2 regions of the Brumicola blandensis genome follow, and region 2 is predicted to be linked to the other one. Evidence: predicted binding sites of a transcription regulator. Region 2 holds the regulator's gene; the other holds the start of a gene.
The links. Region 2 encodes sigma-54, which starts transcription at its own class of promoters, with help from an activator protein. Its sites were predicted from a motif close to GTTGGCACGNNNNTNGNNT; they were not measured.
Positions count from the first base shown of each region.

Region 1: glnK (P-II family nitrogen regulator) is a predicted target of sigma-54. The motif match lies at 13,594-13,612, and genes of this name have one in related genera.

Region 1 is NZ_JAVRIE010000002.1:403,818-419,417, forward strand. It holds gene RM544_RS07005 (M3 family metallopeptidase) at 1-2,011, opposite strand, end outside; gene purU (formyltetrahydrofolate deformylase) at 2,137-2,985, opposite strand; gene phbB (acetoacetyl-CoA reductase) at 3,317-4,039, shown strand; gene RM544_RS07020 (lytic murein transglycosylase) at 4,132-5,373, opposite strand; gene RM544_RS07025 (polyhydroxyalkanoate depolymerase) at 5,607-6,824, opposite strand; gene RM544_RS07030 (phasin family protein) at 7,022-7,372, opposite strand; gene phaP (TIGR01841 family phasin) at 7,424-8,164, opposite strand; gene phaR (polyhydroxyalkanoate synthesis repressor PhaR) at 8,338-8,805, opposite strand; gene RM544_RS07045 (PHA/PHB synthase family protein) at 8,892-10,679, opposite strand; gene RM544_RS07050 (hypothetical protein) at 10,739-10,972, opposite strand; gene mrcB (penicillin-binding protein 1B) at 11,148-13,478, shown strand; gene glnK (P-II family nitrogen regulator) at 13,662-14,000, shown strand; gene amt (ammonium transporter) at 14,032-15,348, shown strand.
Region 2 is NZ_JAVRIE010000007.1:238,070-253,669, reverse strand. It holds gene RM544_RS16355 (TMEM143 family protein) at 35-1,258, shown strand; gene RM544_RS16350 (lactoylglutathione lyase family protein) at 1,437-1,937, opposite strand; gene RM544_RS16345 (LysR family transcriptional regulator) at 2,040-2,915, shown strand; gene RM544_RS16340 (MarR family winged helix-turn-helix transcriptional regulator) at 3,095-3,526, shown strand; gene RM544_RS16335 (pseudouridine synthase) at 3,903-4,568, opposite strand; gene RM544_RS16330 (YacL family protein) at 4,620-4,988, opposite strand; gene RM544_RS16325 (helix-turn-helix domain-containing protein) at 5,012-5,743, opposite strand; gene RM544_RS16320 (ATP-binding protein) at 5,827-7,635, opposite strand; gene mgtE (magnesium transporter) at 7,663-9,021, opposite strand; gene RM544_RS16310 (HPr family phosphocarrier protein) at 9,166-9,438, opposite strand; gene rapZ (RNase adapter RapZ) at 9,435-10,331, opposite strand; gene ptsN (PTS IIA-like nitrogen regulatory protein PtsN) at 10,359-10,802, opposite strand; gene hpf (ribosome hibernation promoting factor) at 10,819-11,106, opposite strand; gene RM544_RS16290 (RNA polymerase factor sigma-54) at 11,131-12,618, opposite strand; gene lptB (LPS export ABC transporter ATP-binding protein) at 12,681-13,406, opposite strand; gene lptA (lipopolysaccharide transport periplasmic protein LptA) at 13,406-13,984, opposite strand; gene lptC (LPS export ABC transporter periplasmic protein LptC) at 13,953-14,516, opposite strand; gene kdsC (3-deoxy-manno-octulosonate-8-phosphatase KdsC) at 14,513-15,067, opposite strand; gene RM544_RS16265 (KpsF/GutQ family sugar-phosphate isomerase) at 15,067-15,600, opposite strand, start outside.

The DNA of each region.
Region 1 (15,600 bases), on a different contig from region 2:
AAAAGCCGCCTGGTGCTTCTGCGAAGGCTTCTGCAGCATCCGATGTTAATACTTCTGCCCACATATACCCATAATAAGCTGACGCATAGCCTTCACTTGAAAAGATATGACCGAAATGAGTTGTTCTGTGACGCATAACAACTTCTTCTGGCATACCTAAACGGGTTAATTGTTCACGCTCAAAACTATCAGGCTCAATCTTAGCTGGATCGGTTGTGTGATACAGCAAATCCATAATGGCAGAAGACATGTACTCTGTCGTTTTAAAGCCTTCATTGAAGGTTGAGGCGTTCTTAATTTTAGCAACTAATTCCTGAGGAATCGGCTCACCCGTTTTGTAGTGCACTAGGTATGTATTGATGACTTCATCTGTGGTCAACCAACGCTCTAACAATTGTGATTGGAATTCAGTGTAGTCACGCACACCAGAGTGCGAAGTGGGGTACTTCACGTCGGCAGATAAGAAATGTAAGGCATGACCAAATTCATGGAAATACGTCTCTGCGTCATCCCAAGAGATCAGTGTTGGTTCACCATCCGCACCTTTCACGAAGTTTGAATTGTTCGAAGACAGTACGGTTTTCTCTCCGTCGAAGGTAGTGTAGCTACGATAGGTCGTTGCCCATGCACCCGAGCGTTTACCTTGTCTTGCAAATGGGTCTAGGTACCACAATCCAACTAAATTACCGCTTGTTTTGTCTTTCACTTCCCATACTTTCACGTCTGGATGAAATACAGGTACTTTACCCTCATCCACTGGCGTAAACTCAAAGTTGAATAGGCGGCCGGCAACATAAAACATCGCTTCGCGCAGTTTGTCTAGTTGCAAGTATTGTTTCACTTCGTCAGAGTCGAGTGAGTATTTGTCTTTTCTCACTTTTTCAGCGTAGAAGCGATAATCCCAAGGCTCGATGGTAATATCAGCACCTTCCGCGTCAGCGATAGCTTGCATATCTGCAACTTCTTCTTCGACACGTGCGATAGCTGCAGGCCAGACTTTTTCCATTAAGGCCATTGCGCGTTCTGGTGTTTTAGCCATGCGGTCTTCCAGACGCCATTGCGCATAGTTATCATAGCCTAGTAACTTAATTCGTTCGTGGCGTAGCGCTAAGATTTGTTTGATTAACTCATTGTTGTCAAACTGATCACCGTTGTCTCCACGACTGTAATAGGTGCGCCATACTTTTTCTCTTAACTCTCGATTCTCAGAGTAAGTTAAGAAGGGGTCCATCGATGAGCGTGTATTGGTAATCGCGTATTTACCTACTTCACCGCGGCTCTCAGCCATACCTGCTGAAGCTTTTACGAATGATTCTGGAAGCCCAGCCAATTGGTCTTCACTCAAATATAGAACGTAGTTTTCTTCATCGGCAAGAATGTTACTTGAAAATTGTGTTTGCAATGACGCAAGCTCTTGGTTTATCTCGGCGTACCGCTTTTTGTCTTCCGCGTTCAAGGTTGCCCCGTTTCTGGCAAAACCATTATAAGTTAACCAAGTCACTCGTTGTTCTTCAGTACCGAGTGCTTTTAACTCGTCGCTTTCGTAAACCGCTTTTACGCGTTCAAATAACTTTTCGTTTTGGGTGATTTTCGAAGAAAATGCGCTGATGACCGGCACCATTTCTTTTTGTATCTCTCTGAACTCAGGCGAGGATATGTTCGAACTCCATATGCCCCAGTACGTGAACACTCGGCCAAGCTCGTCGCCTGCTCGCTCCATCGCGACAATCGTGTTTTCGAAAGTGGGTGGCTCAGGGTTGTTCGCGATCGCATCAATTTCAGCGAGATTCAATTCCATGCCTTTCTCTAGAGCAGGTTTCAAATCGGCCAAAGACATGCTTTCAAAAGCGGGTACGCCACCATAAGGGCCAGCAAATTGTTCTAAAAGTACGTTCTCAATACTTTGTTGTTCGATGATTTCGGGTTTGGCTTGCTCTGTAGGTTGTTCTGAGCAGCCGGCAAGTGATAAAGCCATCGCTATTGCAGATAGGCTTAGTAGCACTTTCTTCATGTCGTTTTCCTTTTTACTTATTTGAGATGGATAGAATCTGATGCTCTATTTTCATTTGTCGCCTCAATAGTAGGCATACCGCGTTTGTAACGCAAGTATTCAGGCCATGCTAGTTGAGGCGATTGTTATGCAAAAACAACAGTTTTGTTTTGATGAATGATGACGCGATCTTGCAGGTGATATCGGATACCATTGGCTAATGCGTTGACTTCACAACGTTTCCCTTTTCTCACCATATCTAAGGAGCTGTCGCTATGACTAATACGCAGTACTTCTTGTTCAATGATTGGACCTTCATCTAAGTCTGTAGTTACGTAGTGGCATGTCGCTCCGATCAGTTTTACACCTCTCTCGTAGGCTTGTTGATAAGGCTTGGCGCCAGCAAACGAAGGTAAGAAACTATGATGAATATTAATCGCTTTACCGGCTAGCTTCTGACATAAATAATCGGGAACTATCTGCATAAAACGCGCGAGTACGGTTAGGTCAATTTGATAATGGTCGAGCAGTCTTTCGATTTCAGCGAACGCCACTTTTTTATCGCTAAAATCAATATAATGAAAGGGGACTTTGTACCAATCGGCATATTCGCGCATCTTTTCATGGTTAGCAATAATACAGGGGATGTCACACTGCAACTCACCAGTATGCCAGCGATGCAGTACGTCGATTAAACAATGGGACTCTTTGCTCGCTAGCAAAGCAACTTTCGCTTTAGTGTCTGAATTATTAAGGGTCCAACGCATATCGTACGCTTGCGCTATTTTGCTAAAAGCGTCGACAAACGCTTTGTGGCTGAGTTGAACCGAATCAGCTTCAATCTCATGGCGCATAAAAAAGCGTTGTAACTGCAAATCTGTATGATGGTTGGCCTCGAGAATATTCGCACCATGGTCAGTGAGAAATTGTGATACTGCTGCGACGAGTCCAGTTTGGTCAGGACAATCAATCACCAAACGGTAAGTGTTTTGCACATTTACTCCTTTTTTTTCAAACAATCATTCACCTTATACCACCGAGTATAACGCCGCTAAAGCGCCCATGAACAGGTATTTTTAAAACTATGCACAAAGTGAATGGAATATGCCGATTGCGCCTTAAGTTGATGATCTACATCAAGCTATTTTACTGTTTTAAAACTGGATAGACCAAAGTCTCATTTTTGTCATGTATTGTATGTATTATAAACAATCATCTCATCTATTATGGTGTGCATGAAAAGGGAGGTGGATTCACCTGCCTTGTCGAAGTCGGCCTAGAAAGGTCTCGGAAACATAGCTAGCAATAACAAAACAGGAAATGGATATGACTAGAGTAGCATTAGTAACAGGCGGGACTCGTGGTATAGGCGAAGCAATTTGTACAACATTAGCCAATAAAGGATACAAAGTTATTGCGAACTATGGCGGAAATGACGTGAAGGCGGCTGAATTTAGCGAGCGCACCGGCATTCCCGCAGTAAAATTCGACGTGTCAGATTTTACAGCAACGGCAGCCGCTATTGAAAAAATCGAAAATGATTACGGGCATATCGATATTCTAGTGAATAATGCAGGGATTACGCGCGACGGGACAATGCACAGAATGAGTTTTGAACAATGGGATGCTGTTATTCAAACTAACTTAGCATCTTGTTTTAATACTTGCCGAGCGGTGATTGACGGAATGAGAGAACGTCAGTTTGGTCGCATCATAAACGTAGGCTCTGTAAACGGCCAAGCCGGTCAGTACGGTCAAGTGAACTACGCTGCTGCTAAATCGGGTATTCACGGCTTTACCAAAGCACTAGCCCTTGAGGGCGCTGGTAAAGGCATTACCGTGAATGCGATTGCGCCTGGTTATGTCGACACTGATATGGTGCGAGCGGTGCCTGAGGACGTATTAGCTAAAATCATAAAGACAATCCCAGTTGGGCGTCTAGGTAAACCTGAAGATATTGCTAACAGCGTGGCTTTTTTAGTTGATGACGAATCCGGTTTTATTACAGGCTCAACCTTGTCTATCAATGGTGGTCAACACATGTACTAAGCCTACTTGGCTTGTATAGAGACCCATCTGAACAGAAGAGAGGCCATTTATGGCCTCTTTTTTATGCACATATAACCAAGTGCCGATAAAGTCTATTGGGTGTTCATGATAGCAGTGTAGGTTTCCTTCGATGGAAAACCATCGGCAACCAAACCATGTTTAGCTTGGAACTGACTGATACCTGAGCGTGTCGCAGGACCAATAATGCCGTCAGCCCCGCCGACATCAATCCCAAGCGCGTTCAATTTTCGTTGCATATTTGCCATTTGTGAAACGCTGTAGCTAGGTAAGTCAGGGAGTGCTTTACTCAGCTCATCGTTACCCAAAATACGGTTTGCCAATTGACCCACTGCAATGCCGTAGAACTCAGAATTATTCCATCGCAGAATGACATCGAAGTTATGATATACCAAAAATGCAGGACCCTGATGGCCAGCGGGAATGATGAGTTTTGAGGGTATCGATGATTCCCCTAAGCTCTGGCCATTTGTTTTAGTCAGTGCCATTGCGGTCCAATGTGAGATTTCTTTCTTATCGCTTCCTAGCGTTGAATAATCAAATGCTTCTGGAAGTGTGACCTCTCTTCCCCAGCGCAGGCCAGGCTTCCAACCTAAGTTAGCGAGGAAGTTTGCGGCTGATGCTAGGGCGTCTTTTTCACTGTTCCAAAGGTCGATTTTTCCATCATCATCGCCATCGATGGCATATTTCATATACGCAGTCGGCATGAACTGAGTATGGCCCATTGCACCTGCCCATGAACCGATCATCTGTTCTTTATTGAGTGATTCGCGTTCCATCAGTTTCAATGCCAATATCAACTCACCGGTAAAGTATTCGCTTCTGCGAGGATCACAGGCGAGTGTTGCCAGGGAGTCTAGTGTAGACATCTTACCTTTGTAATTGCCAAAATTTGTTTCCAATCCCCAAAAGGCTAACAAATAATGACCTGGAATGCCGAATCGACGCGTCAACTCTTTTAGAAATTCATCGTGTTCTTTGAGTGCGGCTTTGCCTTTATCAATGCGCCAGTCGTTTACACGCTTGCTATAGTAACTCGGAAACGTCTGCACAAACTCAGGCTGATTTCGATCGTATTCAAGTACTTTTGGAATTTGTTTAAGTCTAGGGATTTCAGTTTGGATTAAATTAACACTGACCCCTTTTTCTTCTGCAGTGATGGCCAGTGTTTCTTTGCATTGTTCGAAGTCTATCGCTTCTGCGTTCTCATCGACGATAGTTTGTGCCATTGCGCCAAAACTAGACAGGCTGATTGCATTGGCGACGATGAAAATAGATAGGTAGTATTGAAGAGATTTATTGATGTTTTTCGTCATTCCTTTGGTCCACTGTGATTATGATTTGTATGAGGAGATATTGGTTCTCGAATCGGGTTTCAGCTTGTTTATGTGATAACTACCAATGACAATAAATTATCAGTAATTACCTTTTGTGACCATCAAAAAACAAAAAAGTGCATCACCCTATTTGGTAATGCACTGCTTTTACGAATTTTTATTGTTAATGAGCAAAGTAAATTCCTATTCCTTAACTCGTATTTCGCGTGAGCCTAGGAGTATTTATCGATAAATTCAGTGACGAGGGGACGAATGTTCTTTCGATACATCGAACCACTAAAAATACCGTAGTGCCCTGCTCCGGGTTGTAAATGATGTTTGCGCTTGTCTTTTGGTACATTAGTGCATAAATCTTGTGCCGCTTCAGTTTGGCCAATACCACAAATATCATCGTCAGCGCCTTCCACTGTCAGTAGTGCTGTATCTCTAATCGCACCAAAGTTGACGGGCTTACCTGCATAGGTAATTGTATTATTCGCTAATTCATTGTTCTTGAATACGCGTTCAATCGTTTCTAGGTAAAACTCTGCAGGCATATCGAGAACTGCCATGTATTCATCATAAAACGCTCTAAAACGATCTGCGTCTTCTTTTTCGCCAAACAACAGGTTTTGAAAATACATTTGATGCTTTTTCATGTGTGTTTGTTTGTTCATCGAAATAAAGCCGCCGAGTTGCATAAAGCCCGGATACACTTGACGGCCCTCACCAGGATAGCCTACTGGCACTTTCATAATGGCAACATTTTTGAACCATGTCATTGGGCGCTCATGTGAAAACTCATTCACTCGTGTTGGATTCTTTGTCGTGTCAATTGGCCCTGCCATCAATGTTAAGGATTTGGGCGTATTTGGATTTTTTTCTTCAGCCATCACTGCAGTGGCGATTAATGCTTGCACCGTCGGTTGGCAGATAGCAATCATGTGCGAGTTATCACCTAAATGGTTTAGGAACTCGATAAGGTAGCTTACATAGCAGTCGAAGGAGAAAGGGCCCGCTTCTAGAGGTACTTCACGAGCATCTAGCCAATCAGTAATATACACTTCATGTTCAGGCAGCAAAGCTTCAACCGTTCCTTTAAGCAGTGTGGCGTGATGCCCTGAAAGAGGCGCGACTAATAGCACTTTGTCTTTTGCAACCTGACCACTGCGATTGAAATGAATCAAGTTGCAAAAGGGTAGGTTCATAACGACTTCTTCATTGACGCTAATTGTTTTACCGTCTACGTCGACAGAATCTATGTTAAATCCGAGTTTGTCATAGCGCTGAGTCACTCTAATTGCTGTCTCTAGAGTAGCGCTGGCAATGCGGCCAGTCCAAGTATATGAAAAAGGATTGCTTGGGTGAGAGACAATGTCATTCATTAAGCCAAAGCCTTCACTCATTAGTTGACCACTGCGGGCCAAATAGTCATACGCTTGATAATTCATTTATTTTCCTCAGCTTCAGAATAGCACTTTGTATAATCATTTTAGGTAATATAAGTCTTTCTAACCTAGAGTGAGTATAGAAAGTGATTCTGTGGGATAAAAAAACTCCAATCACTAAGACCAAATGTATCCTTGCGATTGGAGCTTCGTTAACGATTTTCTTTATGCTGAAAGCAACAAAGATATAACGCTCTATTTTATTTTGCTGCAGCGGCTGCAGTCATTTTTGAGCTCAGCTCTTCGCTGATCCCTTTCATCATTTCGCCTGCTTTTGCTTGTGCGCCAGAAACGATAGTGTAAGTTTCCTTTGCAGCGTCTGTTACGGTTTCTTGTAAAGACTCTAAGTAAGCTTTTTGAGTTTCAGCAAGGCTCATTACGTCTTTTTGCTGGCTCGCTGTTTCAGCGAAAGAAACGCCACCACTCAATAGTGTAGAGAAAAGAGCATTTTGCTTTTCTGCTAATGCTTGAAGTGTAGACATGTTCAATGTTGCTAGTTCAGTTACTGGCTTCATCGACTCTTTAAGTTGTTCATTCATTTGTTCTAACATGATGTATCTCCGATTTAATTTAAAAAACTAATTACTTGGTCGCTGACTAACTTATTTAGTCGATTTTGTTGTCGTCGCGGTGGTTTTTGCGTCAACTTTACTACTCTTTACAGGCGCCGCTTTTGTTTTCGGCGTTGCTTTAACTTCATCTGCGCTTAAGTTGGCAACAGGCTTCGGTGCTGGTTTGACAGTAGCCTTTGGTGCCGTTGTTTTTGTTATCGTTTTTGCTGGCGCTTTCTTCGCTGCGGCTTTTGCTGGTTTTACAGCGGGCGCGGCCTTCGCTGGCGTCGTCTTAACTGTGTCTGCTTTTACTGGTGCAGATTTCACCTGAGCGCTATTTTTAGCAGGTGCTGTTTTTTTTGTGGCCGGTTTTGCTTTTGACGTAGTTGCTTTTTTAGCCGGTGTTACCTTTGATGGCGTCGCTGCCGTTACCGGCGCTGCTTGCATTTTTGCTACGGCAGCTTTGCTTGCTTCGCCTGCGCTTTCTAAACCTGTTTTCAGGGCATCAGCAAATTGCTGCGACACAGTATTCATCGTGCCATAGGTAGTTTTTGACGTACTTGTTAAGCGTTCTCTTACTGATTCGGCATACACTGATTGAGCAGCGAGTAGACCCTTTACTTCAGTTTGTTGAGACATCGTTTGTAACAGCTTTACACTGTCATCTAAAACACCTGACAAAAATTGAGTTTGTTGCTGAGAAACGGCTTCAAGTGCTTTCACATTAGCTGCAAATAAATCGCTAGCGGGTTGTGACGACTTTTTCATTTGTTCTGTAAATTGACCAAACATGACTTTTCCTCAATCTGATTTCGAATATTTATCGCTAATTGCTGCGCTGCAACATTTCGTATGTTCAAATAATAGTCAATTTGAGAAGAAGATCAAGGATTATTTTGTTGCAGTGCAACATTTTCTTGATCTAAATTAGGTTTGGACTGAGGAGCTTAAATCAACTAGCTGATTTAACTGTCTTTTTTGTTTTGAGGGTTCATGTTCCAAGCTGACATATTCTGTTCCATTATTTTTGAAAACATCCCGATCGGGCTGTTATCGACCATATTTTTCATCAAACCTTGGACTTTATCTTGCTGCTCAATAAACTGCACAATACTTTGTTCTAGGTACTGTCGAACGAATACTTCCATGTCGCTATCGTAGAAGCGGATAAGTTGTTTCAATAAAACATCAGTTAGCAATGACTGTTGTTCATTGGTTTCAGATTCGCTGATTATTTGAAGCAAGACCGACTTGGTTAGGTCTGCATCGGTTTTAGAATCGACAATTTTAAATTCAACACGGTCATTAATTAATACTTTGATAAAATCTAAGTTCACGTATTTGCTTTGTGAACTATCGTATAAACGCCTATTTGGATATTTTTTAATAACGACCAATGTAACCTCGACTCGATGAAAGATGGGGAGTATCAATACGCTAAATAGAGCGTACCTCTAAAGGTTAGCTTAGTTTCCGATAAAAAGCATGTTTTGAAATTGAATCAATGCGGAGGTTTGGACTATTCGCCCAAACGTTTCATCACATATGTGCCTGGTGCATCCATTAATGCAGGGTAATCCTTGTGCTGTCCAGGTATTGGTGCAGTGAGCTTTTTGCCTGAAAGTGGAGACAACCACGAATGCCAGTCAGGCCACCATGAGCCAGCGTGCTCTGTGGCGCCTTCGAACCATTCGTCAGGGCTCTCAGGTAAATCCTCATTGATCCAATGTGGATACTTGCCACCTTTGGTTGGATTGATAACACCGGCCAAGTGTCCAGAACCAGCTAAGACAAAGCGACTGTCACCTGAAACAAGTTTAGTTCCTTCATATGCCCCTTTCCAAAGTACAATATGGTCAGCAATAGTAGAGAGGAAATAGCATGGTACATCGATATTACCTAGGTCGATACTTACGCCGTCAATAACTATAGCACCTGGGTCCTTGAGTTTGTTTTCCCAGTAAGTCGTGCGTAAGTATTGCTTGAAACATGCTGCGGGGATGTTTGTTGAGTCACTATTCCAATGCAGAATGTCGAAAGGAGCAGGATCTTTTCCTTTCAAATAATTGTCGATGAAGAACGACCAGAACAAGCTGTTCTCACGAAGTAAGCTGAAGCTCATACCGATAATTCGACCATCGAAGACGCCTTTAATATCTGCGTTCTGTTCAATCATCGGTAGCATGTCTTCTGAGAAATAATTAGCAACTTCGCCAGGTTCACTGAAGTCCAACAGCGTGGTTAAAAATGTCAGGGAATTAACTGATTCATCCTTCAGCCCTCTCAGATAGGCAACTGTCATGGCAGAGAGAGTGCCACCCACACAAAAGCCCGTTAAATTCACTTTCTTTTGTTTGGTAATCGTTTTGATCTGTTCAATTGCAGCGATAGGCCCTTTGCGCATGTAATCAACAAAGTCGTTATCTGCTAGTTCGGCTTCAGGGTTTACCCATGAAATCATAAATACAGAATAGCCCGCATCCAATAATCCCCGCACCATCGACTTCTTCTCGTCCAAATCGAGCACATAATATTTGTTGATAAAGGGTGGGGTGATCAGCATTGGGGTCTGATGATGTTGTTTGTGCAGAGGAGCGTAATGAATGAGTTGCATTAATTCATTTTGATATACAATTTTTCCAGGTGTATTCGCTAAGTTCTCGCCCAATACAAAACCACTACTGTCAGTTTGACGCATTTTAAAAGCTTCTAGTGGACTTTTCTCCAAGTCCTCCAAGAAGTTTTGCATCCCTTTTACTAAGTTTTGTCCTTTGCTCTTTAATACTTCTTCACACACTTCAGGATTCGTTAGTACAAAGTTTGTGGGGGAAAGGGAGTTCACGTACTGACGAGTAAAGAACTTCGCTTGTTTCTCGGCTTTCTCATCAGCAAATTCAATGGCGTCAATCATGCTGCTGAGCAAATCTGAATTCGCTAAGTAAGATTCCTTTATATAGTGGAATACAGGGTTTTCGTTCCAATCGCCATGCGCAAAGCGTTTGTCTTTCGATTGTTCTGCTACTTTGGTTTGTAAGGCTTCACCCATCATCGCCTTTGAAGCTTCCTGCCATAACTCAGCTTGTTTTTGCATGTAGTGCATTTGCTGTTGGATAAGCTTGTTTGAATCAACTTTAATATCGCCATTTAACAGAGCACCCAGTTTTTGTGGGTCGAATAAACTTTGCATATCAACAGAACCACCCTCAGCATTTTGGGCTGAGCGGGCAAGCACTTCTTGCGCCATGGTATTGAAGACAGCCGCGTACTTTTCGATATAGGCGAGTACTTCTTTTTCATCCGTTCCCATCTGTGTTCTCCATTTGCCGAGTGAGTGTTAACGCTTTATCTTTTATTGTACTTAAATGGTTATTTGTTATTCGAGGCCAAGAATGACTCCATCATTTTTTGATAGGCGCTGAAGCCTGTTATGCCACTTTCCAATGACGGTTTGATGAAAGTTTCAAAGGCTTTCTGAGGATCTTGGGCACATTGTTTGGCCATATCCTCGGTAATGTCTGCATGTAACTGGCTAAAGTCGGGGAGTCCGAATATTTCACGCGCCTCTGCTGGGCTCAAATCTAGCTCGATTTTCACTTTCATAAACACCTCATTTAGACAAATCAGTTTACTGGCGAACTTTTAGCCTATGCCGCTGCCCTAATAAAGTCTATAGTTTTCGACCATGGTATTAAGCTAAAATACAGCGGACTCAACAAAAATAACAAGTTAATCATGACGAGTCTTTGCGCTAAATCACTAAGAGAAGTTAAGTTCATTGAAGATCAAAGAGATACCCTTACTCCCATTTAGATGGCTGAAGCGGCACTTCTGGAAGCTGTTTATTGTTTCTTTCGCTGCACTCGCTGCCTATTTTGTCTACATCGATGCGCAGGTGAAGCACCGGTTTGATGGAAATAAATGGCAAGTGCCTGCACAAATATTCGCTCGCCCTTTAGTGCTGCAGGAAAAACTCGAAATCAGCAAAGCTGAGGTAATGGATGAGTTACGACTTTTAGGCTATCGCAAAGTGGCTACAGCAAAATCCACTGGCGAATATCACGTGCATGCTGATCAGTTGCGTATTAAGCGCCGTTCTTTTCACTATCCTCAAGGCTTTGAGCCTGAAAGAGATATTCGCATAGTATGGGAAGGAAGTCGTATTTCGACGATCCAATTTATGTCTGATGGTGATTCGAATGGCCGTAATCGTCAGGTTGCTATGACACGTTTAGAGCCGTGGCTGGTGTCTCGTCTTGTAAAGGGTCTTGATGAGGATCGAATGTTAGTTGGTGCTGATGATATACCACCGCTCCTGCAGCAGGCACTGGTCATTGTGGAAGACCGAGATTTCTACGAGCATCATGGTATTGCGCCTACTTCTATCTTGCGCGCTTTTTTTGCCAATATCACTGCTGGACGCACGGTACAGGGCGGTAGCACTTTAACGCAGCAGTTAGCAAAAAACTTCTTCCTCACACGAGAGCGGTCTTATGTGCGCAAAGCGAAAGAAGCAGTCATGGCCTTGGTCATCGACTTTCGATATAGCAAAGAACAGATTCTAAACGCATATATAAATGAAGTGTTTTTGGGGCAGAATGGGGCCGTCGCAGTGCATGGTTTTGGCCTAGCGAGTCATTTCTATTTTGACAAGCCATTGCCAGAGTTATCCGTCCCGGAAATTGCCACGCTGGTAGGCTTAGTTAAAGGTCCTTCTTATTACGAACCAAATAAATATAGCGAACGCGCACTTGAGCGCCGTAACTTAGTCCTTCGTTTATTATTCGAGGCAAATGAAATAGATAGAAGTGATTATGAAGGTTACGTATCTACACCGCTAAATATCAATAGCAGCAAGAGTTTAGCTAGTGGCAAGCATCCAGCTTTTATGGATAAGGTGAGAGACGAACTTTACCAAGTGGTGAATCGGCCTTCAGAAAGATTATCCGGTGTTAAGGTTTATACGACGCTTGATATCAATGCCCAGCGTCGCGCAGAAGCAGCCTTGCAAGAAAAAGTTAAAGAGATCAGCGAACAGCGAAAGCAAACAGAATTGGAAGCCGCGATGGTGGTGTCCGATATACGCTCGGGTGAGATAAGAGCAATTGTGGGAGGCAAGAATACTAGCTTCAGCGGCTTCAATCGGGCTTTGAACGCTTATCGCCCCATCGGTTCATTGGTTAAACCCGCGGTATATTTAACGGCCTTAGAAGACTCAAGCAACTACAACTTAGCAACTATGTTAGAGGACACGCCTGTTAAGATGCGAAGCACAGGTGGAAAGTATTGGGAGCCCCTGAATGCCGATAAGCAATTTCGAGGACAAGTTGCGTTGATTGAAGCCTTAAGTAAGTCGTATAACGTGCCCACGGTTCGCTTAGGCATGGCATTAGGCTTGGATGAAGTAGCTTACACGATCAATCGTTTAGGTGTAGAGAAGGACATTGAATTAGTGCCCGCTTTGACGCTAGGCGCTATTGACCTATCACCTTTACAGGTCAATCAAATGTATCAAACTATTGCGAACAATGGTGTTTTCAATGAGTTACACAGCCTAACAGCAGTCACGTCTAACGAAAACGCGTTGTTGTATTTACGTGATGTAGACAGTGAAAATCGCATTGACGAGTCAGCTACTTACCTCATTAACTATGCTTTGCACAAAGTGACTTTAGAAGGCACCGGAAAAGCCATTCGACAAAACTTTCCTACAGTCAACATGGCGGGCAAGACTGGCACAACAAATGATTATCGAGATAGCTGGTTTGCAGGATTTGATCGCAATCTCGTCAGTAGCGTTTGGATGGGTGCTGACGAAAACTCGCCGGTGAATTTGTCTGGAGCCAGCGGTGCAATGCAAATCTACATTGCGTTTCAGCATCGACAATCACCTAAAAATCTATCGAGAAGATTCCCGCAAGGCTTAGGTATTGCGCATTTTGACGCAAGTACGGGTGAACTCTCAGCACCAGGTTGCGGCGAGATTATAAGTGTGCCGGCTATTTTGAGTGCTTTACCTTCACACTCCATGCCCTGCAATGGCAAGCAAGCGCCGGCGAAAGTCAAAGAGAAAAAACGAAGCCTCTGGGACCGTTTGTTCGGAGAATAAAACCACATTGCTCCTTACTGGGGCGATAATTTAAAAATGCACCATAAGGGTGCGTTTTTTGTATCTAAATATGTCTCTCATCTCATCATCTGTTTGAAAAATATAACTTTTATTTGTTGGCATTGCTCTTGAATAGCAAATCTTAATTGCAGGTATTACTAATGAAAAAAGCAGGAGCACATCATGAAACTAGTCACCGCAATCATTAAGCCTTTTAAGCTTGATGATGTTCGTGAAGCCATCTCAGAGATTGGCATCGACGGTTTGACCGTAACTGAAGTAAAAGGTTTTGGTCGCCAAAAAGGTCACACCGAGCTATATCGTGGCGCAGAATACCAAGTTGATTTTCTTCCGAAAGTGAAACTTGAGATTGCTGTGAATGACGACCAAGTAGAGCGCCTAGTTGAGGCAATCGTTGGTGCAGCGAAAACTGGCAAAATTGGTGACGGAAAAGTATTCGTCTATGACTTAGAGCAAGCAGTACGTATTCGTACTGGTGAAGCAGACGCAGACGCACTATAAAGTAGCGCAGTTAGATAATCGGAGTACAAAAATGGAAATCACATTCGAACTTGGGTATGCACTAGATACCTTTTATTTCTTAATCTGCGGCGCACTTGTTATGTGGATGGCTGCAGGTTTTACTATGTTAGAAGCGGGTCTTGTACGCGCTAAAAACACCACAGAAATTTTAACCAAGAACGTGTCGCTATATGCAATATCGTGCATCATGTACATGATTTGTGGTTATAGCATCATGTACGGCGGTGACGATTTTAGTTTCTTCCTTAAAGATATCACTGGCGATGGTGTAACTGGCGCAGAAGAGCCTGCAGGTTACGCGCCTTCAGCTGATTTCTTCTTCCAGGTTGTTTTCGTTGCAACAGCAATGTCTATCGTATCGGGTGCCGTTGCTGAGCGTATGAAGCTTTGGGCTTTCTTAGCGTTTGCAGTTGTGCTTACCGCAGTAATCTATCCAATGTCTGGTTCTTGGACTTGGGGTGGGGCTGATGTCTTTGGTATGTTTAATCTTGGTGCTCCTGTACCAGAAGATGCAGCCGCAGATTGGATGCCAGCATTTAGATTCTCAGATTTTGCAGGTTCAGGTATTGTTCATATGGCCGGCGCGGCAGCAGCTTTGGCGGGTGTTTTGGTACTTGGAGCTCGTAAAGGTAAATATGGAAAAGATGGCAAAGCCAATGCGATTCCAGGTGCTAACTTACCATTAGCAACCTTAGGTACATTCATCCTATGGATGGGTTGGTTTGGTTTTAATGGTGGCTCTGTGCTTGCGACCGCTAGTGTTGATAGCGCAAACTCTGTTGCAGTCGTGTTCATGAATACGAACATGGCGGCTGCAGGTGGCTTAGTTGCTGCACTATTGTTAGCTCGTATATTGTTTGGTAAAGCTGACTTAACCATGGCGCTAAACGGCGCATTGGCTGGTCTGGTGGCCATTACTGCTGAACCTTCAACACCAACTGCTTTACAAGCAACCTTATTCGGTGCTTTAGGTGGTGCGTTGGTAGTAGGAAGTATCCTTGCGCTTGATAAGCTTAAAATTGATGATCCAGTCGGTGCTATCTCTGTGCATGGTACTGTCGGTTTACTTGGTCTATTGCTAGTTCCGATTACTAACCCACTTACTGTTGATGTTGTCGCTGGTGAAACCGGTGGTGCCACGTTTGTTGGGCAATTGGTTGGCGCACTCACTATCTTTGTTTGGGTATTCGTTACTAGCCTAGTCGTTTGGTTAGCTCTGAAAGCTATCATGGGCATCCGTGTAAGCGAAGAAGAAGAATACGACGGTGTTGATATCAGCGAGTGTGGTTTGGAAGCCTATCCAGATTTCACCAGCGGTCGTTCATAAGACAGCTAAAAGGAGTTGGCTAAGGATCGCCAACTCTTATCAGGGAAACACATGGACGTAGTAAGGATGCACCCATTGGTGTGAAAATAAAAACAAATACATACCAATAGTTAATGTCACATTAACGCAAAACCCCAGCTTACTGAGTAGACTGGGGTTTTTTGTTTTGCACAAAAAATCAGCAAGCCCTACCCAGTTCAGTGCATTTCATAAACATGAAAATTTGTATCTGCATGATTAATATACATAATT
Region 2 (15,600 bases):
TGTTCGACCTGCCGGCAGTGTTATGCAGCAGAGTATAAATAAAGACCGCTTTATTCCCTTGCGTAAGTCAGAGTTGGTTAACGCTTGCCTTGCACACCAAGACTTGCATGAGAAAGTCGAGTTTGGCGAACTGTGCAGTTTGATCGTCAGTACCTTGCACTTCGAATATCATCAGCATTTAGAGGTTCTCAAAGATAATTATGCGCCTTTTGACCCAAACAGTGACACCCTCAAATTAAACCCACTGAGTCAAAGCGAACTGACAGAGAAGCAAGCAATATTTGCAAACACATTTGCAAAAATTCTAAATGCTGCAAATTTTGAAAAAGTAACCGACCAAGACCTTCGAGAAGCTCTGGAAGAAGAGTCCTTATTTAAAGTCAGATTAGCGGTTGAATTTGATGATTTCGCGGAAGTCGTTTTTTATCGCCGCGGAGAATATCAAAAAACCGAAATAGTTAAAAAGTGGTGGGGGCTAAAGAAGCAAAAAATCACCTTCACTAACTATGACAAGGTAGCGGTTTACATTCGTTTTAAGGATAAAGACTATTTTGAGGCTCAGGATCGAGAGACAGACAACTTCGAACCGAGTTCAACCATTATAAAACTCTTTCAGAATGTACCTAAAGCGGACTTGGAAATGCTTTTCCCGAACAGTGAAGTGCGCATGCGCACTCTTGATAAAGCTATTATTGGGGGCTCTGCCTTAATTGGTGGAACGATCATGTTAGTGACCAAGCTCGGTGCATCTCTTTTACTAGTTTCAGGTTTACTCGCTTATTGGATAGGCCTATCTGATAAAGAAGTCACCATCACAACGAAAGAACTGCTTGCCTTAGCCGCCGGTGCCGGTGTCTTAGGCGGGTTTATTTTTAAAGAGTGGAGTAAATTTAAAAACCGTAAATTGAAGTTCATGAAAGCCTTGGCTGACAATTTGTATTTTAAGAATCTCGATAATAACGCGGGTGTGTTTCATCACTTGCTCGACTCTGCAGAAGAAGAGGAATGTAAAGAAGCAATACTAGCTTACTTCTTTTTGCATATCTCAAAGACCCCGCATACGGCGCTAGAGTTAGACAGAGTCATTGAGCAGTGGTTTGAGGATACGTTTAATTTTGAAATCGATTTTGAAATTGAAGATGCTTTGTCAAAGTTAACTCGTTTCGGAATTATCAAAAAGCGAGAAGATAAATATGAGGCTTTGAACTTAGCTGAAGCGAAAGCTGCGCTGGACGAAAAGTGGGATAATATTTTTTAGGCTAGGATTGAGTGTTGGTTTAACTGCGTTTTTGTAGGGTAAATATTGTCTAAAAGCACACAGGTGAGATTTACTTATCGTATAGTCAATCCTGTTATCAAAGTCCTCTAAAAACGATAGTAATAAAAAACAAGAGAGCCGGAGATTATACTCCGGCCTGAAATTAAATTGTAAGAAGTTAGTAAGCGCCGGCACTGTAAATAAGTTCATAGCTATGGCTGTAAATCTCAAGAATGTTACCAAACGGGTCTTCCATATAAATCATTCGATATGGTTTTTCATCTGGGTAATAATATCGAGGCGCTTGCATTCTTTTTTTACCGCCCGCCTCAACAATGCGCTCAGCTAATCCTTCTACATCAGGGTCTTGAACGCAAAAGTGAAAGATGCCTGTTTTCCAGTACTCAAAGTTATCTTTTGGGTTCTCTTGGTTTTTGAATTCAAAAATCTCAACGCCAATTCTGTCTCCAGTAGATAGATGCGCAATTTTGAACTTTTCCCATTTTTCACCAAATACTTCTGTACACATTTCGCCTATTGGGCTGTCGTCTTCAGTAATTACAGTTGGTTCCATTATGGTATACCAACCCATTACTTTGGTATAAAACTCCACGGCCTTCTCAACGTTGGGCACTGATATACCGATATGGGAAAAGCTTCGCGGATATTTCTGATTCATCATATTGTCTCCTATCGACTGATTGATTCTAATCGCAGAGTTTACTTAGCCTTATTGATTAATTAAAATTATTAATAATTATTATTTTGAGTACATTTTGTGATGATTAATCCAATCTGGTTAAATACGTTTTGCACACTTGTTGAGGTAAACCATTTCACTCAAACCGCTGAGCGTTTGTATATGACACAATCAGGTGTAAGTCAGCATATTAAAAAACTTGAGCAGCAAGTTGGCTGCGCTTTACTTGAGCGACATGGCAAAACATTTTCGCTCACCATACATGGACAAAACCTATATCAAAAAGGACGTTTATTATTAAAAGAATGGCAATTTTTGGAACAACAATTGAAAGACGACTCATCAACTAGTGGCTTGATCAAAATACAATCGCCTGGCAGTTGTGGTTTACAATTTTATCAGCAGTTACTGGCTTTACAAACCAAGCATCGCAGCTTGAGCATAGACTATCGTTTTGCACCAAATATTAGCGTTGAACAAGCAATTGCTAATCATCAAGCCGATATTGGCTTTATGACTCAAGAGCCTAGCCTTGGGGAAGTGTCTAACTATAAAATAGGCACGGAACGTCTGCTGTTAGTCACAGCACGCAATATAAACAACCCGACGTGGCAAACATTGTGTGATGCCGGTTTTATTGCACACCCAGATGGCCAACACCATGCTCAGCTGCTATTTAGCGCAAACTACCCTGAATTCGAGCATATTGACCAAATAAAGCAGACTGGATTTTCCAATCAAATAAGCTTGATACTCGAGCCTGTATGCTTAGGTTTAGGCTTTACCGTTTTACCTGCAACTGCGGTAAGTACATTTAATAAACCTGAACTGATAAACGTGCATCAATTAGCGAATTCAGTGAATGAAAATATATATGTGTGCTACCACCGTAATAGGCCTCTTCTCAAAAGAATGAATACTGTGATTGAGTTAATCAAAACTAGCCTAGATCCATAGCTTACCTCTGTTTGTATGAGCGTAATTGCCCGCGCAATTTGCTTGGTATTAGAACCATTCGTTATTCTTTTCAGTGTCTCAGAGGTACTTCTGATATGCTTGACTTATCAAGTATGTTGGAAGTATGATGTTTGTCTACTGACAACAAACGTTTAAAAAATTAATCGGAAAGTAACACTATGGAAAAAACAGAAAAGCGAGTAAGTCTTTTACTATCAATTAATGCGGCAAACTCTTTACTCACTAAGAAGCTAGACGGTACTCTCGGCGCAATACATGGAATTGGTCTAACGGAATATATGGTACTTAATGAATTAAATAATGCACACGAATATACCGTAAGAAGAATTGACCTTGCTGATTCATTAGGTAAATCAGCGTCAGGTATAACCAGAATTCTTCTTCCAATGGAAAAATCAGGCTTAATCGTTAAACAGAGTAATCTGAAGGACGCAAGAGTTAGTCTGGTAAAAATAACTGACGCTGGAATGGAGATTTTTAACAATGCTCATCTAACAGTATCGCAAAAATGCGAACAAATTTTTGCACACTGGAACGAAAGCGAAACAGTGTCGGTTCTAAAACTCCTGAGTATGCTTTCGCTAAGATAAGACGTAGGTCAGCAATCATCCACAAGGAGTCATCGCCAATACCTCCTACGTCATTCCTGCGCAGGCAGGAACCTCCGGCCACACAAGAAATATTTCAATAGCAATTAGCTCTATATTTTTGAAATAATTCTGTTTTTTTAATTTACTACGCTGTTTTGGAGGTTACCGCCTTCGCGGCAATGACGTAGGTGGTTCACTGGTAATGACGTAGGTGGTTCACTGGTAATGACGTAGGTGGTTCACTGGTAATGACGTAGGTGGGTCACTGGTAATGACGTAGGTGGGTCACTGGTAATTATCAGCTTATGTTTCACTTACAACTGCCCAAGTCGTTTTTTAAAAAAGATGACACCTAAGGAAGGGAGCAGAAGGATAACTAAAATTCACATGGACTTTTTCCTACTACGGTATCCCCGGTAATTGGGTGCTTAAATGAGATGGTCTCTGCATGCAACAGTAGCCTGGTTGATTGACTCTGTGTTTCTTCAGTTCCGTATAAATCGCACCCTAGAATAGGATGGCCCATATATTGGCTATGTATCCGTAACTGATGAGTTCTTCCTGTGACTGGCTTATAACGTACGCGAGTTGAGCTGATATTCCGCTCCAATACTTCAAAATCAGATCTACATGACTTCCCAGTATTGAAGCACACTTTTAACCGAGGGAACAGACTGGGATCTTTGGCAATAGGGGCAGTAATATCTCCTTGATTCTGTGACAATTGTCCTGACAAGATAGCAATATAGGTTTTATTGATCACATGCGTTTGAAATTGCTGAGTGAAATCTTTGTTTGCCAGCTTACTTAAGGCTACCAACATAATACCTGATGTGCCAAAGTCTAGGCGATGGACAAGTTTTGCTTGTGGGAAATCCTGTACTAAGCGGTAATGCACAGAATCTTTATTTAATGGATTTTTACCTGATAATGATAGCAAGCCACTGGGTTTATTTATTAATAAGAAGTGTTCGTCGTTACGCAAAATATTAATGTTTTGCTCACACTTAGGCGCGACAAAGGTATCAATGGGTATTTTCACAGGCACGCCAAAGAGAGGCGTTTGACGAATTGTCCAAGCGGTATTAACACGCTATTTTTCAACAACGAAGTCGTGCCAAGAGTGAAGCACTCTACTAAAGTCTTCAAGACCGCATCCAGCCATTGATTCCTGATCGTAAGCCTCGGTTCCTTCTGGCAATTCATCATCTAGCTCAATGTCTAAAGTCTTCGACCTAACTTCGACCTCATCGCAATCTAAGACCAAATCAATATCGTTACCAGCTAGTTTATATTCTTTTAGTGTTTTTGATGTCACTTGCTCTATGCCGTCTAGCACGCTTCGTATCTTGTTGAGATTGTTTCCTAGTTCTTCATTGAACCACAAGCTAAAGGTTTCGCAGCCCATTTCGAATTCAGCTCTGGGTTCACCGTCTATATCTCTCGTAAATTGATAGTTCATACTTGTCTCTCCCCACTTAGGCCCTAGCGCCTAAATTGTTCAAACACCGCTAACTTCCAAGGTCGCATTGCGATAACCATACTGGTGCCATACTTATCGTCGAACTCGACGGCTTCATCGCTGCGTTGAGCATCTTCAAACGCAAGCGATAAGTGTTTTATTTTCCTGCTTAGTTCAGCATGCGAAGCCTTACTGAGCAGCCCAGTTTGGAAAATACGGATTTCTCCAGGTCCATTAAAGTGACTATTCAGAAAATCAGACTGAACATGTTGCTTGAAGAACTTTTCTATTGGTCCACCTTTTAGCCAAGAGAAATCACGACTAATTTTCAGCTTCACTCTATTATTTGGATAAAGATCGATGATCTTGAGTTTGTCGAGGCTAGCCAGATACTGGACTAACTCAAGTGCCTCAAAGTCATATACCTGAAGGATCTGATCGCAGGTCCAATGGTCCATCAACAACTGTGCAAGCATTAATAATCGAATATCTGAGACCAGAAAGGACTCTTGTTCCACGCTCAGTTCACTGGTCAAGCTTTGCGCTTTTAGCATCTCGTCACTTAAATCTGAAATTTCAATATCGAGTAACTTACACATGTCATCTAAGCGTTGAAGTGAAAAGTCTTGTTTTGAAAATAAGCGCTTAACAGAGGCTTCCGACAACTGCAGTGACGAAGCGACTTCTTTGTAAGTTATGCCTCGTTGTTTTAACAAACGCTTGAGGGTGGTTATTAAGGCCGACTTTTGACTCATATGTTCTCAGGAGTATTCATACTTAATTATTATAGTCGCTCATTTTAATCAAACTCGCAATGTAGTTGGTACTTGGCTTTTAGTCATGTTTCCTGATTGTTCATCGATAAGTGTTTAACTACTTCGTTTACAAGCTGATCTGATTGGAAGGGCTTAATGATTACACCATCCATTCCAGCCTCAAAATAAGCCTCAATATCTTCATTAAAACCTGCAGCAGTCATCGCTATTATTGGAAGGGTAAGACCATTTTCGCGAAGGGCTTTGCTCGCTTGTATACCATCCATGATCGGCATTTGATAATCCATTAAAATAAGGTCGAAAGTAAAACTTTTATTTAACTCTATCGCTTTTTTCCCGTTATCAACTTGAAAGGTTTTCGCCCGATGCTGCTCAAGCATACTCGCGGCAACTGCGCGATTAATTTCATTGTCGTCTACAATCAAGATGTTTTTGCCCTGTAGGCTAGTGATACTCTGGCTTTTGTGACTAAGTTCGGATGGTTCTATTTGGCCCGTTTCGTTGCAGACCATTAAAGGTAAGCGAAACCAAAAACGACTGCCTTTTCCAAGCTCAGAGTCTACATCTAGCTGGCCATGCATTCTTTTAATTAGATCTCGGGAAATACTTAATCCAAGCCCGGTACCGCCGAACTCTCTCGTTGTTGAATTGTCAGCTTGCTCAAAGCTATTGAAGATACGGGATTGTTGTTCAGGGCTGAGTCCCAGACCACTATCTTGCACGCTGAATTCAATGATCGCGTTTGTGTCATCACGTTCAACTAAGCGTAGCTCAATTTCAATTTTACCGATCTCAGTAAACTTGATTGCGTTTGAAACAAAGTTATTCAAAATCTGTGTAATGCGAAATTCATCACCAATCAAATGACGAGGCAAATCATTCGACAAAGTACTTATCAACTTGAGTTTTTTGTCTTCAGCGCTTTTATTGTAGGTATCAATAATCTGCTTAACCATTAAAGTGAGGTCAAAACGCTCTGACTCAAACGTAAGCTTGCCAGACTCAAGCTTTGATAGATCAAGAATATCGTTCAGTATTTTCAATAGCGCTTGCGATGACTGATCTATGGTTGAAATATATTGTTTTTGTTGCGCCGCTAAATCAGTCATTTTCAATAGCTCTAACATACCAAAAATACCGTTCATTGGAGTGCGTATTTCATGACTCATATTTGCTAAAAACTGGCTCTTCGCCTGAGAATGAGCGATGGCAATGTCTGTTTGATTACGCAGCTCTTCGTTGAGCGTGGTCAATTGGTTTGTAGACTCATAGGCTTCAGTGATATCTCTAGCAATCACAGTCCCTAAGGCATTCATACCAGAGGCTTCGGCATTAGGGGAGTATATTTTGATTTCTACAAACCGCTGCCGATCGAACTTATTCTTATATTCAAAGACTTGTGAAGCGATAAACTCTGGTCTTGCTGAAGATTGATTATCCAGTTGAGCACTGAACGTTGCTAGAAAAGTGGAGCAGAATAATTCATTTAGTTCGGGTGTTGAACTGAAGTCGTGTTCGAGCACTAAGCCAGAACTTGCCATGTATTTGTTGATGAACACGCATTGGCGCTGTTGATTATAAAACAGCACACCTACGGGCAGTTTGTTTACGACCGCTTGAATTTGCTGGAGTATGGCTTTGTCGTCGTCAATAGGGGGTTGCGCTTGGCAATATGGTTTGCGTTTTTGGTCACAGAAGGTTGTGCTAAATTGGCGTAATGCGATAGCAGATAATAATCCGAAAAAACCAATAATAAGAAGAAGATAATTTTGTTGAACTAAGGCCAGAATAACGCTGACCACAGTGATGATTGCTAGCAATAAATAGAGTAAGGTTGGAGAAGGGCTTGTTTCCAAGCGAACTGGCTTCACTGAACTTCCAAGTTAAATAGTCCTAAACTAAAGTAAGAATAAAGTAGCTGTACCTAAAAAAGCAAATATTCCGACCACATCCGTGATCGTAGTCAATATAACACTGCCAGCGAGGGCTGGATCAATCTTAAACCGTTTCATAATGATCGGCAGTGTTGCACCGGCTAAACCAGCAGCAATCATGTTCATCATCATGGCGAACGCGATAACCCCGCCTAACATGAAATCTTGTTTCCAAATAGCGATAACAGAGGCGATCAAGGTCGCCCAGATAATACCGTTCAAAAAGCCTATCGCTAATTCTTTTCTGACCAGCCAAACCGAGTTACTACCACTAACATGGCCTAGCGCCATACCACGAATAACCAGTGTTAGCGTTTGATTACCAGCAACACCACCCATACTTGGCACAATTGTGTTTAAGATAGCGAGCACGGCTAATTGACTCAAAGTCGCCTCAAACAAATCGCTCACGGCCGCAGCTAACAACGCTGTTACAAGGTTTACTCCCAGCCAGATAGAGCGTCGCTTTGTACTTTGGCCTACTGGCGCAAAGGTATCCTCTTCATCATCTAGGCCCGCCATACTCATCATGCTGTGTTCCGCATCTTCACGAATAATATCAACCACGTCATCAATTGTGATACGACCAACTAAGGTTTTATTCTCGTCAATGACAGGTGCAGAAAGCCAATCGTATCTTTCAAACATGCTAGCGACCTCGCTGTCACTCATGTTAACGGGAATGGTTTCAGCTTCTTCATTCATGATTTCGCTAACGCTGACCTCAGGCGGTGAGGTCAGTAGCTTTGTAGCAAGCACTGTACCGATGAGGTTGTCATGGCGATTAACAACATAAAGCGTATCTGTATTTTCTGGCAGTTCACCTTTTAAACGTAAGTAACGTAATACAACATCAACGGTTACGTCAGGACGCAAAGTGATGGTATCGGTATTCATGATAAAGCCGGCGGTATCCTCACCGTATGAGAGTGCTTTCTCGGCACGTTGTCTATCTTGCGCATCCATTGACTTGAGGATGCTTTGCAGGACAGTATCGGGCAGGGTACTTAATGTTTCAGCTAAGTCATCGGTATCCATGTCTTCAAGCGCATCAACAACGCTTGATGGCACCATCTTCGAGATAATACCGTTTCTGACATCTTCTGATAATTCTTCGAGGACTTCACCATGAAAATCAGCGTCTAATAGCTCCCAGAGTTCTTTACGCGTTTTTAGGGGGCTGGACTCAAGTAGTAAAGCAACGTCACTGGATGGCAAATCATGCAGTAGTTTTCTGACTTGCACAAAGGTACCGTCGCTTAGTGATTGGCTAATCGAGTCCAGTTGACTTTGTACGTTGCTTGATTCTACTGTTTCCGCCATAAGACCCTTTCGTCGTCTTTGTAAAGAGATTGAGGCTGAGTTGCCACTCTATACAGGACTGTCTATGTTAAGTTTGGTCGAATATGCGCTAAGTATAACACTAGTTTTCATTAGTGTTATCTGTCTTATTGATTTTATTGAAATTTATTCATCTTCGTTAAAGCGGTTTACGATAAGGCTAGCGATAGCATCCATGGCTTCTTGTGCGTCTGGACCATCGCAACGCAGCAGAACCTGTTTGCCTTGACTGCTTTCAAGCATCATCAAGGCTAAAACACTATTGGCAAACGCTTCTTTATCGCCTTGATGAAGGGTGATAGAGGATTCAAACTGATTGGCAAGCTTGGCTAACTGTGTTGCAGCTCTGGCGTGTAAACCTAGCTTGTTAACGATGGTAAGTTGTTTTTCAAGAGTCATAGCCGAGTAGCCTCGTCGCCATCTTCAGGCTTATTTTCAAGCGCTTTAATGATTTTCAACTCGCGGTGTCTCACTTGCACGTCACCGTGGCTAGAACGGAAACTGCTACACAATGACTCGGCCACAAAAACTGAGCGATGTTGGCCACCAGTACAGCCGATCGCAACAGTCACGTAACTTCGATTATTACGCTCTAAATGCGGTAACCAAGTACTAATAAGATTTTGGATTTGCCAAATGAACTTGGTCACTAGAGGTTGGCCGCCAAGGAATACTTGTACAGGGCCATCTAAGCCAGTCAGAGGTTTAAGATCGGGTTCCCAGTGCGGGTTGGGCAGAAAACGGGCATCAAACACATAATCAGCATCTTTTGGTATACCGTATTTAAAACCAAAGGACTCAAAGACGATAACGAGGTTAGTGCTCTTCTTCCCTAATACGCGCTCTCTAATGAGTTCAGAGAGCTCATGTAGCGATAAATTATCGGTATTGATATGCAAGTCTGCTTTTTCTGATACTGGCACGAGGATTTCACGCTCAGCCTCAATCGATTCCGACAATGATTTGTTCAGTTTGAACAAGGGATGTAAGCGGCGCGTCTCACTATAGCGTTTGATAAGTACATCGTCACTTGCATCCAGATATAAAATAGTCACTTCCCAAATATCTGGTAAGAAGTCGACAATTTCAGACACTTCGTTAGCCATTTTGGGAATGTTTCGTACGTCGATGCTAACGGCTACTTTTTCATTCTCATCGGCCAAGGTATGCGTTAGCGTGGGGAGTAAGCTGACCGGAATATTGTCTACGCAGTAGTAGCCCAAGTCTTCTAGGGCGCGCAATGCTATTGATTTGCCTGAACCGGAGCGTCCGCTAATGATGATTAGATTCAATGATGAGCCCCTTATTCTAGGTTTTGGTTATGCTAGCGCTGCGATTATTTGGTCTTTACTTGTGGCTTTTCTAATCGTTTTCACGATTTCTTTATCACTGAGTTTTTGTGCAATAGAAGAAAGTGTCTGAAGATGCTCTTCTGTTTGCTCTGATGGTACTAATAGTGCAAAGAAAATATCAACGGGTCTGTCGTCTATAGCGTCAAAGTCGATAGGTTCTTCACTCGTGACGACAACAGCTACGATATCGTCTATGCCGTCGATACGGCCATGAGGAATGGCAATGCCATTTCCAATACCTGTGCTGCCCATTTTTTCTCGGCTCACTATACTCGCGAGTATATCGCCAAGTGCTAATGATGGGTTTTCTCTGGCCGCAATCTCGCTGATGACTTCGAAAATTCTTTTTTTACTGTGACAATCGACCGCACATTCAGTGCGGTCTAAAGAAATGATATCAGATATGATCATATTAACTCTTAAGCAACTAGTGTCGCTTTAGTTTTTCCTTGTGTTTAATAACCTGTCTGTCTAGTTTATCGATAAGGCCATCAATGGCTGCATACATGTCATTATGCTCGGCATTTGCGTGAACAACGTCACCCTTTAAATGCACAGTAGCTTCTGCTTTTTGGCTCAGCTTTTCGACGTTTAACACCACGTGTACGTTGCTGATATGGTCGAAGTGTCGTTCTAACTTCTCAAACTTAGTATCGACATATGCTCTGAGTGAATCTGTAATATCTACGTGGTGACCTGTTAGATTAATTTGCATAATGTTACGTCCTCTAATGTCGTCTTATAAAAGACTTTTTCTTTGGTTCGACGGGGGAATCGAGAGAGACTCTCGATATTTCGCAATTGTCCGCCGTGCAACTTGAATACCTTGATCAGCTAACAATTGCGCAATCTTGCTATCACTTAATGGCTTGCTAGGTAACTCTGCAGCCACTAACTTCTTAATTAATGCTCTTATCGCAGTAGATGAACACTCTCCTCCAGACTCAGTAGAAACATGGCTAGAGAAAAAGTACTTTAACTCATAAATGCCACGTGGCGTGTGCATATACTTTTGTGTGGTAACTCGAGATATAGTCGATTCGTGCATATCCACCATTTCAGCTACGTCATTTAGTACCATCGGTTTCATCATTTCTGGGCCGTGTTCAAAAAAGCCCATTTGTTGCTGCACAATACAATGAGACACCTTTAGGAGTGTTTCGTTGCGGCTTTCTAAACTTTTGATAAACCATTTCGCCTCTTGTAAATGAGACTTAATAAATTGGGAATCGTTCGAATTTTTTGTACTTTTACTTAAGGCCGCATACTCTTGATTAACCACTAATGGCGGCAGTGAATCATTATTTAATTCAACAACCCAGCGACCGTTTTTCTTGAGCACAGTGACATCTGGAATGACATATTCCGGCTCTTTGGTTGCTATCTCACTCCCAGGACGGGGATTGAGTGTTTGTAGCAGACGCATCACTTCACGCAGTTGGTCTTCTTTCAACTTCGTTTTACGCATTAAAGTGCGGTAGTCTTTACTACTTAGTAAATCACTGTGTTCGCTTAGCAAATGTTTAGTTTCAGCGACCCAAGGTGTGTCGGGAGCAAACTGATTGAGTTGCACCAGCAAGCATTCTTGAGGTGAGCGGGACCCAGAGCCAATAGGGTCAAACATTTGAATGCGTTTTAAAACACATTCCACTTCATCAAGCTCAATCTCTTCGTTTTGTAAGCTATCCAAAATGTCTTCGCAACTGACGGTTAAATAGCCTGATTCGTCGATACTGTCGATAATTGCGATAGCGATAGAACGGTCAATATCAGAGAAGGGCGTTAATTCCATCTGCCAGATTAAGTGGTCTTGGATATTTTCTGAGGTCTCACCTTGAAAGACGTAGTCGTCGTCGGGGCTTGAGCCACCTGTCATCGTTGCTGGTGCAGAAGACGAACTGAGGTATTCTTCCCATGAACTGTCGATCGGTAAATCATCAGTGAGTTGATTGTTTTCTAAGGCGTCATGACTATCGATGTTGTCAGAATTTGCCGAATTGAGGTCGCTAGAATCAGCTTGCTCTCTATCGTTTGCACTATTCTCTTCTGACTGCTTGTCATTATTGTGTTCACTTTCATCAATTTCCAATAAGGGATTTGAGTCAAGCGCTTCTTGGATTTCTTGTTGCAGGTCTAGCGTAGATAACTGTAATAGCTTGATCGCCTGCTGCAACTGAGGCGTCATCGTAAGTTGTTGACTGAATTTTAACTGCAATGAAGGCTTCATTGATGCCCTTGACCTAATGTTAACGGCGAGACGTGCCGAATTCTAAACATGATACGGAATACCTATAAGACAAATTGTTCACCGAGATAAACATCTCGCACTTTTTGGTTACTGAGAACTTCCTCAGCACTGCCTGAGGCGATTAGTTCGCCATGACTTACTATATACGCTTGTTCACAAACATCGAGGGTTTCTCGAACATTGTGGTCAGTTATTAATACACCAATATCACGTTCTTTTAATTGTTGTATTATCTTCTTTATATCATTAACAGAAATTGGGTCAACACCGGCGAAGGGTTCATCGAGCAAAATAAATTTAGGATTTGCTGCTAAAGCTCGCGCGATCTCGACTCTACGCCGCTCCCCGCCTGACAAACTCATCCCAAGATTGTTTCGAATATGATTCACATTAAATTCATCCATTAAATCATCGGCTTGTTGCTCGCGCTGGTCTTTTGTGAGTTCTTTTCTCGTTTGCAAAATAGCCATTAGATTTTCATATACCGTTAGTTTCCGGAAAATCGAAGCTTCTTGCGGTAAATAACCGATACCGTGTCTTGCTCTCTCATGCATGGGCTGAATTGATAAATCTAGCTGATCAATGAAAATTTCACCTTTATCGATAGGTACGAGCCCAACGATCATGTAAAAAGTAGTGGTTTTACCGGCGCCATTGGGGCCTAACAAGCCAACGATTTGGCCTGTGGATACCTCAATACTGACGTCTCTAACGACTTGCCTAGCTTTGTATGACTTGGCGAGATGATTGGCAACGAGTTTACTCACTATTGATCGTCCTCTTGCTTCTTATCTGCGTCTTCTGCTTTATTTTTCAAGGTGTCTTTGGTTTTCTGAATCGTATCTGGACTGAAAATTGTCACGGTAGGCGTGTTACTTTTCTCATTTGTGTTGGCCAGCACCTGTTCTTTTTGCATATCAAAAATAATTGAATCACCTTCAATCGTAAAGGCATTCTGCAGAAGTTGTGCATTGCCTTTCAAAGAAATGGTGCGGTCAGCTTTAATGTATTTGATTTCATTCGCACGGGCTTCGACCATGCTGCCGTCGGCCAATTGTTGGATATAAGAAGCAGGTTTGCCGGTGGCAATAAAAATTTCACGCCCAGCCCCATTGGTGCCTATCACTTCCATTTTATCGGCGCTAATTTTTAAGCTACCTTGAGTAATCTTGACGTTACCCTCGTAAAACAGCACTTTCTCTTTACTATCGGCAAAGGTATTTTCAGACTCAAGTCTAATGGGTTGCTCAAAATCACTCTTTTGAATGATTTCCTGCGCTGTGCTCGAAAACGCTAAACCTAGCGTTAAGCAACTAGCGAGTAGGTAAGTATTCAGTTTCAACATGTTTTTTTAACTCGTATTGTTGGGTTTCTAGATTTGCGCTAAACCCAATACTATTAATCGTAAAATTCGAACCAGATATAGCGACTGGTTGATCTGAAGACAATTCTTGAGTGTCTAAACTAAAAGAAATGTAGTCAGTAGAAATGGTTTGTATGTAGTCGTTAGTTTGTTGACTACTGATCACAACATCCGAGGCAAGCTCTAGTCGATTGTTGTCATAAAACGTTCCTTCACTTGCGACAAGTTGCCAACTCTCGCCGGTCTCGGCTAAGTAGATAGTGTATTCAGGCTGCTCAAAGTTTACATATTCAAGTAGGTCATAGTGTTCCATTTTTGCGGCACTGACTTGATGAGTGAGCTGACCATCTTTATCAAATATTTTACTGCGTAAATTTAGGGCCTGATAGTTAGGCACGAGTGCCGCGTCTTTATCGCTCACCTCAACTTGTTCTTCTTCTTCCATCCAAATGGGTACGTACAGCGCAAGTGCGGCACTGAAAATAAGGATGATACTGAGCGCTAGTCGATTCATACACTAGCCCCATGGATTTCTTCCAGCTTTCCTTTTGCTTGTAATATTAAATCACAAATTTCACGAACAGCACCACGCCCACCGTCTAAGCTGGTACAAAAAGTTGCCTTTTGCTTCACCATTGGATGGGCATCAGCAACTGCGATGCCAATTTCACTTTCTAAAAACATACCTGTGTCGGGCATGTCATCGCCGACACTCGCAATTTGAGAATTCGTATATCCATAATCACGAATCAACTCCTTAATCGCGACTTGCTTATCTTCCCGATTCTGCATAATGTGTTTCACATTCAAGGCTTGCATACGGTTCGCAACAATTTGCGACTGCCGCCCAGTAATTACGGCTACATCGACACCCACTTTAGAGAGTGCTTTGATGCCATATCCGTCTTTGGTGTTAAATGCTTTTAGCTCTTCACCTTGATTGCCCAACAAAATCGTACCATCAGAGAAAACACCATCCACGTCACATACGAGTAGCCTGATGTTGGCAAATTTGTTCATGAGGCTTTGGTCTATCTGTCCGTACAATGTATTTACTTTAGCCATTACACCACTCCGGCTTTTAACAAGGTGTGCATTTTAATCGCGCCCACGGGGTGTCTGTCAGCATCAACAACGAACAAGGCATTGATTTTATGTTGCTGCATAACGTTTAATGCATCCACCGCTAACTTATGCTGTTCAATCGTAATACTGCCTTTGGTCATTACTTCAGTAACTATTGAGTGATGAATGTCGATATGTTTATCTAAGGCTCTGCGTAAGTCACCATCAGTGAATACACCCAATAATTGTTGTTGAGCATCTACAACGCCAGTCATCCCCAAGCCTTTGTTAGATATCTCGAATAGCGCTTCGGTGACCGAGGCAGTTTCTAAGACGATAGGCAATTCGTCATCTCGTGCCATTATATCGTCAACTGTTAGCAACAAACGTTTGCCTAAAGAGCCTCCAGGATGAGAGAGGGCAAAGTCGTCAGCGGTAAACCCTTTAGCTTCGAGTAAGGCAACTGCCAGTGCATCGCCAAGTACTAAGGTTGAGGTAGTGCTTGTGGTTGGTGCTAAACCAAGAGAACAAGC